Regions from separate parts of the Brevibacillus sp. 1238 genome, predicted to be linked through region 1. Evidence: riboswitches for the same ligand, from Rfam matches in the RefSeq annotation. Region 1 holds a riboswitch; each other region holds the start of a gene.
What was found. Region 1 has a riboswitch for lysine ahead of M2298_RS02665 (aspartate kinase). Riboswitches for the same ligand answer to the same signal wherever they lie in the genome.
Positions count from the first base shown of each region.

Region 2: linked by a shared signal. The riboswitch ahead of M2298_RS27225 (amino acid permease) and the one ahead of M2298_RS02665 (aspartate kinase) in region 1 are both predicted to bind lysine.
Region 3: linked by a shared signal. The riboswitch ahead of dapD (2,3,4,5-tetrahydropyridine-2,6-dicarboxylate N-acetyltransferase) and the one ahead of M2298_RS02665 (aspartate kinase) in region 1 are both predicted to bind lysine.

Region 1 covers NZ_JARXWC010000001.1:582,454-585,730, forward strand. The annotation lists gene uvrC (excinuclease ABC subunit UvrC) at 1-1,497, shown strand, start outside; lysine riboswitch at 1,584-1,770, shown strand; gene M2298_RS02665 (aspartate kinase) at 2,002-3,243, shown strand.
Region 2 covers NZ_JARXWC010000021.1:47,641-50,917, reverse strand. The annotation lists gene M2298_RS27235 (CGNR zinc finger domain-containing protein) at 1-328, opposite strand, end outside; gene M2298_RS27230 (DinB family protein) at 486-980, shown strand; lysine riboswitch at 1,098-1,284, shown strand; gene M2298_RS27225 (amino acid permease) at 1,398-2,840, shown strand; gene M2298_RS27220 (TolC family protein) at 3,038-3,277, shown strand, end outside.
Region 3 covers NZ_JARXWC010000003.1:52,132-55,408, forward strand. The annotation lists gene M2298_RS07795 (GNAT family N-acetyltransferase) at 1-479, opposite strand, end outside; gene M2298_RS07800 (flavodoxin) at 572-1,015, opposite strand; lysine riboswitch at 1,171-1,360, shown strand; gene dapD (2,3,4,5-tetrahydropyridine-2,6-dicarboxylate N-acetyltransferase) at 1,464-2,174, shown strand; gene M2298_RS07810 (aspartate aminotransferase family protein) at 2,189-3,277, shown strand, end outside.

The sequences.
Region 1 (3,277 bases):
GACAAGACGTATCCGTACATCAAAATCACGAATGAAGAACAGCCTCGTCTGGAGATTACTCGCAAGGTGCTGAAGGACAAAGCCAAATATTTTGGCCCGTATCCAAACGCTGGCGATGCTTCCGAGGTGAAGAAGCTGCTGGACCGGCTCTATCCTTTGCGCAAATGCCGCAACATGCCCAAACAGGTTTGCTTGTACTACCATTTGGGCCAATGTCTTGCTCCTTGTGTGTACGAGGTTTCGGCAGAGGAAAACCAGCGACTGGTTGACGAGATTAGCCGATTCCTCGACGGCGGTCATGATCAGATGAAGCAGAGCCTGACCGAGAAAATGCTACAGGCGGCAGAAGCGATGGAGTTCGAGCGGGCCAAGGAACTGCGGGATCAGATCAAGAGCATTGAAGCGGTGATGGAAAAGCAGAAGATCACGTTTACCGACACGGTAGACCGCGACATTATCGGCTTTGCGGTAGAAAAGGGCTGGATGTGCATTCAAATTTTTTACATGCGCCAGGGCAAAATGATCGAGCGGCAGACGACCTCTTTTCCATACTATGGCGGCGAAAGCGAAGACTTCATGTCGTACGTCACCCAGTTTTACTACGACAAGCAAAACGCGCTGCCAAAAGAAATTTTGCTGCCGGAGGAAAGCGAGCCGGAGCTGCTTAGCGAATGGCTCGGGGTCAAAGTATTGACACCGAAGCGGAGCAAAAAGCGCGAGCTGGTCGAGATGGCCTGTGAAAACGCGCGCATTGCCCTCCAGGAGAAGTTCGCGCTGATGTCCAAAGATGATGCGAGGACGATTCAGGCTGTGCACAATTTGGGGCACGTGCTGGGGATTGGCGTTCCCCACCGGATCGAGGCGTTCGACAACTCCAACATTCAAGGAACAGAGCCGGTGTCTGCGATGATCGTGTTTACAGACGGTCGTCCGGACAAAAAGGAGTACCGCAAGTTCAAGATCAAGACGGTCGAAGGCCCCGACGATTACGGGTCCATGCGCGAAGTTGTCCGCAGACGCTATTCGCGGTTGCTGAAGGAAAACCAGCCATTGCCGGACTTGATCGTCATCGACGGAGGCAAAGGCCAAATCAGCGCTGCCATGGACGTCCTGGAGAACGAATTGGGGCTGTACATTCCGGTTTGCGGCTTGGCGAAGGATGAAAAGCACAAAACGGCGCAGTTGATGTACGGCGATCCGCCAGAACCCGTGAATCTGAAGCGGGACAGCTATGAGTTTTATTTGCTGCAACGCATTCAGGACGAGGTTCACCGTTTTGCGATCACGTTCCACAGACAGTCACGGACGAAAACGATGCTCTCCTCCCAACTGGATGAAATTCCGGGCATCGGCGAGAAGCGGCGCAAGCTGTTGTTTACCCATTTTGGCTCGCTGAAAAAAATGCGCGAAGCGACTGTGGAGGATTTCCGGGAACTGGGGATCGGCGACAAGCTGGCCCGAGAGATCATCACTCATTTGCGCAAGCTGGAATCGTAACGGTTTTGCAAAAAGCGATTGAACCGCTCGGATTCCCATGATATAATGCGTTTCAAACAGAATAGTTAGCCTCACTTCCATTTATGGAGTGAGGTAGAGGCGCGAAAACCATGAGTACCACCCTGAGATCGGGTATCTGTGAAGGGAACGGGAAAGGGGGATTCGCCGAAGTGTGGAGAAAAACCCGTTTGTCTCCATGCTGGGTCTGCATTGAACAAGTGCAGGACTGTCATCTGGCTCTTGACCGGCGCCAGATGGAGAGCTATCTCACGGTGTGTCGATGTGAGCGGTGACAGGGATTTGCCTTGTCATGTGCTGCCATGGACCGCGTGTAATTGGGAGGGAGGAACCGGTATGTCGAAACAGTAGGCAGCGGCAGGTACTTATTCCTTGTCGGTGCCTTTTTTATACAGACTTTTTCCAGTAAAAATAGAGAGATTCATAAAACGGCAGCAAAAGATACATTCTACAATCATTGGATATGAGAAAAGGGAGAGAAGCCGCATGGGGTTGATCGTGCAGAAATACGGAGGCACCTCTGTAGGGACCATTGAGCGAATTTTACGAGTTGCAGATCGAATTGCCAGTTACAAAGAAGAAGGGCACGATGTGGTGGTCGTCGTATCTGCGATGGGCAAATCTACAGACGTATTGGTAGATATGGCCAAACAGATCAGCGCCTACCCGTCCGAGCGAGAGCTGGATATGTTGCTGACCACGGGGGAGCAAGTATCTATCGCCTTGCTTGCAATGGCCTTGCACACGAAAGGCTACGATGCGATTTCTTTGACAGGCTGGCAGGCTGGAATCACGACGGAAGCGATTCATGGCCGGGCGCGAATCAAACAAATTGATTCTGAGCGCATCCAGGCAGAAATAAGCCGCGGACGTGTTGTGATCGTAGCAGGTTTTCAAGGTCTCAGCGACGAAGGAGAAATTACGACGCTCGGCCGGGGTGGTTCGGATACATCGGCAGTTACGCTGGCCGCCAGCTTGAATGCAGACAAATGCGAGATTTTCACGGATGTGTCCGGTGTGTACACAGCCGATCCGCGGATGGTGCCAGCGGCAAGCAAGCTGGACACGATCTCGTACGACGAGATGCTTGAACTCGCGAATCTCGGAGCGGGAGTTCTTCACCCGCGCTCGGTGGAGGCCGCGAAGAAATACAAAGTACGGCTGGTCGTCCGCTCCAGCTTTACTGCCGAAGAAGGTACGTACGTTGAGGAGGTTGCCAACATGGAAACAGGAAGAGTAGTAAGTGGAGTCGCGCATGACGAGGATGTAGCAAAAGTCACGGTTGTCGGTATGCCTGCGAAGGTTGGGACTCTTTCCCGCCTGTTCAATACGCTGGCGGACAATCAGGTGAACGTCGACATCATTATTCAAAGCTCCTATGACGCAGCAGTGACGAATATTTCCTTCACGGTTGCTGCGGATGACTTGAAAAAGGCATTGGACACGTTGGAAAACCACAAAGCAGAGCTTGGCTTCGAAAAAGTCGATTACGAGCAAAACCTGACCAAAGTGTCCATCGTAGGCTCCGGCATGGTCAACAATCCGGGAGTGGCTGCCGAGATGTTCCGCGTTTTGGCAGAAAAAGAAATTTCTATTAAAATGGTTTCAACTTCAGACATCAAAGTTTCTTGCGTCATTCCTGCCGGGCAGACTGAGCTTGCTGTCCGCAGCCTGCACTCGGCATACGGGCTCGATGTGGAAGAGACAGCAGTGGTGCACGGAATCTAGGCAGCGAATGCTCCCTCGCCTGTAGGCAGAGGGG
Region 2 (3,277 bases), on a different contig from region 1:
GCCATTCCTGCGCATAAGTTGCTTCCTCTTCACCAGGCACGACGCGAACGTAAAACGGAGCTTTTGCCAGCGTCTCGTTCAGTTGCTCCAACTCCTCTTGCAGCAATGCCTCCCCGCTGACCACCTTTTCCAAAAGCATTCGCATATACTCGCGAAATTGCACAAGAACAGCGACGGTTTCCTCGTCAAGCGGCAGCGGTGCCTGCAATTGGTGCTCTTGCAAAAACCATTCCTGCCATTCACGCTTTGCCAGGCGATTTTCCTTGCGGCCTGTCCCGCGCCAGTCACGCCAATCGCTGTTTAAAAAATCGATGCATAGCCATTGCACACTTCTCTTCCCCCATCTATTTTCGCTTCTTGTAGGTAACACCAACATATGGTAAGATCATTTTGTAACCAACGAAATTCATTTTGAACGTTACAAACTTCTTCTTATTGCCATTATAGCGCTTCACCAATCTGTTTGACAGACGAGGAGGAAACACATGAATCGGATGGAATTGCTTGTTCATGAATGGGAGTGCACGTATGACAAAGAAGATTGGTATCCACCGCTCAAGCACGCCCTGGATGGCGTGACCGTGGCCCAAGCCAGCTGGCGTCCCGAAGGAGAGGCAGCGAACACGATCTGGGAAAATCTCAGTCATCTGCTCTATTTCAAAGAGCGTTTGCTGCACCGTCTATCCGGTACGGATTTTCCTGGTACGGCTGAGACGAACGATGACACCTTCCAACCATCCGGAGCGCCAGACGACGAAGCAGCTTGGCAAGCGGCGGTGCAGCGCATGGAAGAAGTACATCGCGGCATTCAAGAAAAGCTCCGCTCCCTTTCCGGCGATGCATTCGATCAGCCGCTGCCCACCATCTCCATCGGGCAAAGCGTGATGAGCATCATTTTGCACGACGCTTTTCATACCGGACAAATCGTGCAAATCCGCAAGCTGCAAGGCTCCTGGCCTGCGCGCAGGTCGTTTTTATAGCCCTTGCTCCCACTCTAGCAATATTTTGCAGCACAACTTTTTTCATTGATTAATAACGATCAATCTTATATAGTTGATAAATAAATCAACTTCATACATGTTATCCTCATCTTTCACGGTGAGGGTAGAGGTCGCGGCTTTTATGTCATCCTGTACGAGATTCAGAAGAAATCTATGACTCCAGGAAAGGGAAAAGCCGCCGAAGCTCATATCGCATCTCTGTGCGCGTGGGCTGGGGCTGTACCCGAAAGGGACAGAACTGTCACGTTTGCTTGCCGGGCAAACGTGGTGTGCTATCTTCAGTGAAGGCTTGGTGGGGATTGGATGATACCGCCCTATGCCGTTTTTTGGCTATTGGCGGTTTTTTCGTTTCCGACCGACCTTCTCAAAATCTTCGAAAGGTCGTGCAAGCATCTTATGTCACAGAATCAACTGCAACGTGGTTTGAAAGCCCGCCACCTGACGATGATCGCCATCGGCGGCTCCATCGGTACGGGCTTGTTCCTGGCGAGTGGAGGCTCGATTCACGAAGCCGGACCAGGGGGCGCTTTGGTCGCCTACATCGCTATCAGTATCATGGTTTACTTTTTGATGACCAGTCTTGGGGAAATGGCCGCCTTCATGCCTGTATCCGGCTCCTTTTCCACCTACGCCACCAGATTCGTCGACCCGTCACTCGGCTTCGCGCTTGGCTGGAATTACTGGTACAACTGGGCAATTACGATTGCGGTCGAACTGTCAGCCGCAGCTCTCATTATGAAATACTGGTTCCCGGATACTCCCGCCATTTTGTGGAGTGCCTTGTTCCTCGTCCTTATGTTTGCTCTTAATCTGTTGTCTGTCAAAGGCTACGGCGAATCCGAATACTGGTTTGCCTTGATTAAAGTAGTCACCGTCGTCGTCTTTATCATCATTGGTATTTTGATGATCTTCGGCATTATGGGTGGCGAAGCAGTCGGCTTCCAAAACTTCACCAAAGGCGATGCACCGTTCAATGGCGGCTTCATGGCGCTTCTCGGCGTCTTCATGATTGCCGGGTTCTCGTTCCAGGGAACCGAGCTTGTAGGGGTGGCCGCTGGTGAGAGCGAAGACCCTGCGCGCAATATCCCGAAAGCGATCCGCCAGATTTTTTGGCGCATCTTGCTCTTCTACATTTTCGCAATCTTGATTATCGGGTTGCTCGTTCCTTACGACAATCCGAATCTGATCAGCGGTGATATTACCGATATTGCCATCAGCCCGTTTACGATCGTCTTTGAAAAAGCCGGCTTTGCCTTCGCCGCCTCTGTGATGAATGCGGTCATCCTCACCTCCGTGCTGTCTGCCGGGAACTCCGGCATGTACGCATCCACCCGCATGCTGTGGGTGCTGGCGAAGGAAGGAAAAGCGCCAAAATGGTTTGCCAAAGTCACTCGCAACGGCGTCCCGATCAATTCCTTGATCATGACGGCTGCCATCGGTGCGCTGGCGTTTCTGTCTTCCCTGTTTGGAGATGGCGAGGTGTACGTATGGCTTCTGAACGCATCCGGCATGTCCGGGTTTATCGCTTGGCTCGGCATTGCCATCAGCCATTACCGCTTCCGCAAAGCGTACCTGGCCCAAGGCCGCGACCTGCGTGAGCTGCCATACCGGGCGAAGCTGTTCCCGTTTGGCCCGATTTTCGCCTTTATTATTTGCTGCGTCGTCATTGTCGGCCAAAACTACTCGGCGTTTATCGGCGGCGAGATTGACTGGAACGGCGTGTTCGTCTCCTATGTTGGCTTGCCGCTGTTTTTGATCGTCTGGCTTGTCTACAAGTATACGAAAAAGAGCAAGCTTGTTCCGCTCCATAAAGTAGATTTCAGCATGGACGAAAAATAAATAGCTTTGCCAAACAAGTCATTGCAGGCTCCCTCACGTCGAGGGAGCTTTTTTATTGTTTCATTTTATTTTTCCGATCAACTTTCTTATGATTACATATTGACGAATGTAGACTGGAAATATATACTGTTCATGAAAATTTGATAATGAGAATCGTTATCGACAAACTCTTTTCCTATTCCCAAGGAGGCCCCATAATGAAGTCCAGGTTATCGAAGCATCTCTACAGCACTACACTGGTTGCCGCGCTTCTTGCAGGCAATACTCATTTGGCTATGGCCGCTCCTGCAGTCGTTGCAGCCGCAGAACAAACCCAGACCGCTCCTCTGTCTCTTCACGGTGCGATCGAGCAAGCATTGAAAACCAGCATCGACCTTGAGCTGCTGCAAATAGATTACGATGTTACGGAATATGAAACGCTCTATACGCTGCGAGAA
Region 3 (3,277 bases), on a different contig from region 1:
TAGTGCAAGGACAACCCTTCCTTGCGAAAACCGTTTTTCTCCAAAACGCGAATAGAGGCCGTATTGCGAGGCATGACAGCGGCTTGCACGCGGTGCAAACCGGCTTCTTGAAAGGCGAAAGCGAGAGCGAGCCTGACGGCGGCTGTCGTGTAGCCTTTTTGGTTGCAGCTTTGATCCATGAAGTAACCGATGGTTGCGTTTTGCCAGGCGCCGCGTACGACGTTTGACAGGGCAACACGGCCGATCATGTCGTCCGTTTCGCGCAGAAAGACGCCAAAAGCGTAGCCTGTGCCAGCGGCAAAGTCTTTTTCCGCCTGGGCGATTTGTTCCTGTTGGCCCGTGAGCGTCAAAAAGGAAGACGACCGAATCGGTTCAAAAGGTTGCAAAAAAGCATGATTACGCAGCCGAAGCTCAAGAAGCTCGGCTGCGTCGTCCATGCCCAGAGGTCGCAGATAGACCGTTTCTGTATGTAGCGTCATGATATCAATCCTCCCTGGAAAAAGTCGGATCGACATTGTACCATGACTTGATTTAAGTGGAAAGGCTTTTTCTTTTCAGCGGCCTTCTGGTCTTAGCCCAGCAATTCGGAGAAAGAAACGCCAAACGCCTTGCAGGTTTCCACTTCTTTCGCTGTAGGGGACAGCTCGATTTTCAAGCCTTCAAGTGGTGTTTCCGCACCGCGCTCGCTCGCCTTTTTCAAGAGAGTATCTACGGCAGCGCCAACGTGCTCGTAAGCGGAATCGCAGGAACCGAATGCGACTACTTTTTTGCCAGTCAGATCGATGTCGTCCATCTCTTCGTAGAAGTCCAGGCACTCGTCCGGAAGATCGCCGTCGCCCCAAGTGTAAGCGCCGAGCAGGATGCCATCGTAGTCCTCAAGCTCCTTGGCTGTTGCGTCCATCACTTCTTTTATCTCCAGCTCTTTTCCTGTGGATCGAATACCCTCAGCAATCGCTTCAGCAATCTCTTGTGTGTTTCCAGTCATGCTTGCGTAAACCATCAAAATGCGGCTCATAAGGTTGAAACCCTCCAAATAAGATAATGAAAATCATTCTCACAAAAATAAGATAATGAAAATGATTCTCGTTGTCAACGATTTTTTTTCTTTCTATAAAGCTGTTGCCACATGGGAATGATTTTGGTAGAGTTAAATGAAATTATAATATTGGAAGTCTAAATAGAGGTGCGCCGAAGAATAGTACATCTTTTCGTCATCTGCCGGGGGGCGGGAAAAGGAGGAAAGGCTAAAGCGCCGAAGCGGTTGTTGTTCCCCTCGAACAGCAGCGGCTGGGGTGGCTCATGAACAATGAACATCCTGTCACAAAAGACGATTGTCTTCTTGTGGAGCGCTATTTACGATTTGCTTGGGCAGTTTGGAAAGCAATGAGATAGCGAATGCACTCATTGCTTTTTTTAGTCAATTTAAACAAGGCAAGGTTTTGATCAAAAAGGAGGATTTACCTGTGAACATGATGGATGCAAATGAAATTATCGCGTTTATTCAAAAAAGCGAAAAGAAAACACCTGTGAAAGTATACGTGAAAGGCAATCTGGAGGGCATTGACTTCGGTGCCAGCGCAAAAACGTTCATCACTGGCTCTACTGGCGTCGTCTTTGGCGAGTGGAAAGAGATCGAGCCTGTTTTGGCTGCAAACGCCGACAAAATCGAGGACTACGTGGTAGAAAGCGACCGCCGCAATTCCGCGATTCCATTGCTCGATACAAAAGGCATCCAGGCTCGCATCGAGCCGGGCGCGATCATCCGTGACCAGGTTACCATCGGAAACAACGCGGTGATCATGATGGGAGCTTCGATCAATATTGGCGCGGTAATTGGCGAAGGCACGATGATCGACATGAACGTGGTTGTAGGTGGACGCGGTACAATCGGGAAAAATTGCCACATCGGCGCTGGTTCTGTCATTGCAGGCGTTATTGAGCCGCCTTCCGCACAGCCGGTTGTTGTCGAAGACGATGTCGTGATCGGTGCCAATGCGGTTATCCTCGAAGGCGTTCGCGTAGGAAAAGGCGCGGTCGTAGCAGCAGGCGCGGTCGTGATTGAGGATGTGCCGCCATACGTGGTTGTTGCGGGCACACCTGCTCGTGTCATCAAACAAATCGACGACAAAACTCGCTCCAAGACGGAGATCAAGCAGGAGCTACGTCAGCTGTAGGGGAGAGAGCTCACATGGACTGGCGTACGCTCGACGAACAATACATCGTCTCTTCTTATAAACGTTTGCCTATCGCGATCGCCAAAGGGGAAGGAAACTACCTGTACGATACAGCGGGCAACAAGTATTTGGACCTGTTTACGGGCCTGGCAGTCAATGTGCTGGGCCACTCCCACCCGCGGATTGTTCAGGCGCTGCGCGATCAGGGAGAACGTTTCCTGCACATTTCCAACGTATTTTTGAACCAGCCGGCGATCCTGTTGGCCAAGCGGCTGGTCGAGCAGACGATCCCGGGAAAAGTGTTCTTCACCAATTCCGGCGCAGAGGCGACCGAGTCCGCGATCAAAATGATTCACAAATGGACGAAGACCGACGGAGCGGGACGCGAAGGGATCGTCGTCTTGCGCAACAGTTTTCACGGCAGGACGCTGGGCGCCGTTCGGCTGACCAGGCAAGCGCACGTCTATCAAGATTTTCCGCAGCCGGATTTTCCCGTGTACGAGCTTGATCCGGAGGACACAGCCGGATTGCGCGCCATCTGTCGCGAGGCAAAGCCAGCAGCCGTCCTGATGGAGCCTGTTCTTGGCTCCGGGGGTGTCGTGCCTTTGTCTGTAGACTTTTTGCGCGAGGTGGCGACCATTTGCCAAGAGGAAGGCATGCTGTTTGCCATGGATGAAATCCAGACAGGCATGGGACGGACGGGAAAACTGTTTGCCTACGAGCACGCAGGCGTGACGCCAGATTTGATCCTGTTTGCCAAAGGAGTAGGCGGCGGACTTCCGCTCGGTGGCGTCATTGCCGGGACGAAGCTGATGAACCAGTTCAAGCCGGGAGATCACGGCACGACTTTTGCGCCGTCTCCGCTTTCGGCTGCTTTGGGCAATGTCGTGCTGGACGAACTGCTCGATCCCGCATTTGCAGCGAGCGTAGACGAAGTGATTGCCTACCTGTGGGCTGGACTGGAAGCACTGCGTGAGCGCCTCCCGGAACAGCTTCAGGCGCTGCGCGGCAAAGGCATGATGGTGGGAATCCCGCTCAGTGCTGCTCCCGAAGAGGTCAGCCGCTTGCAGCAAGCCATGCTGGATCGGGGAGTTCTCGTGGAT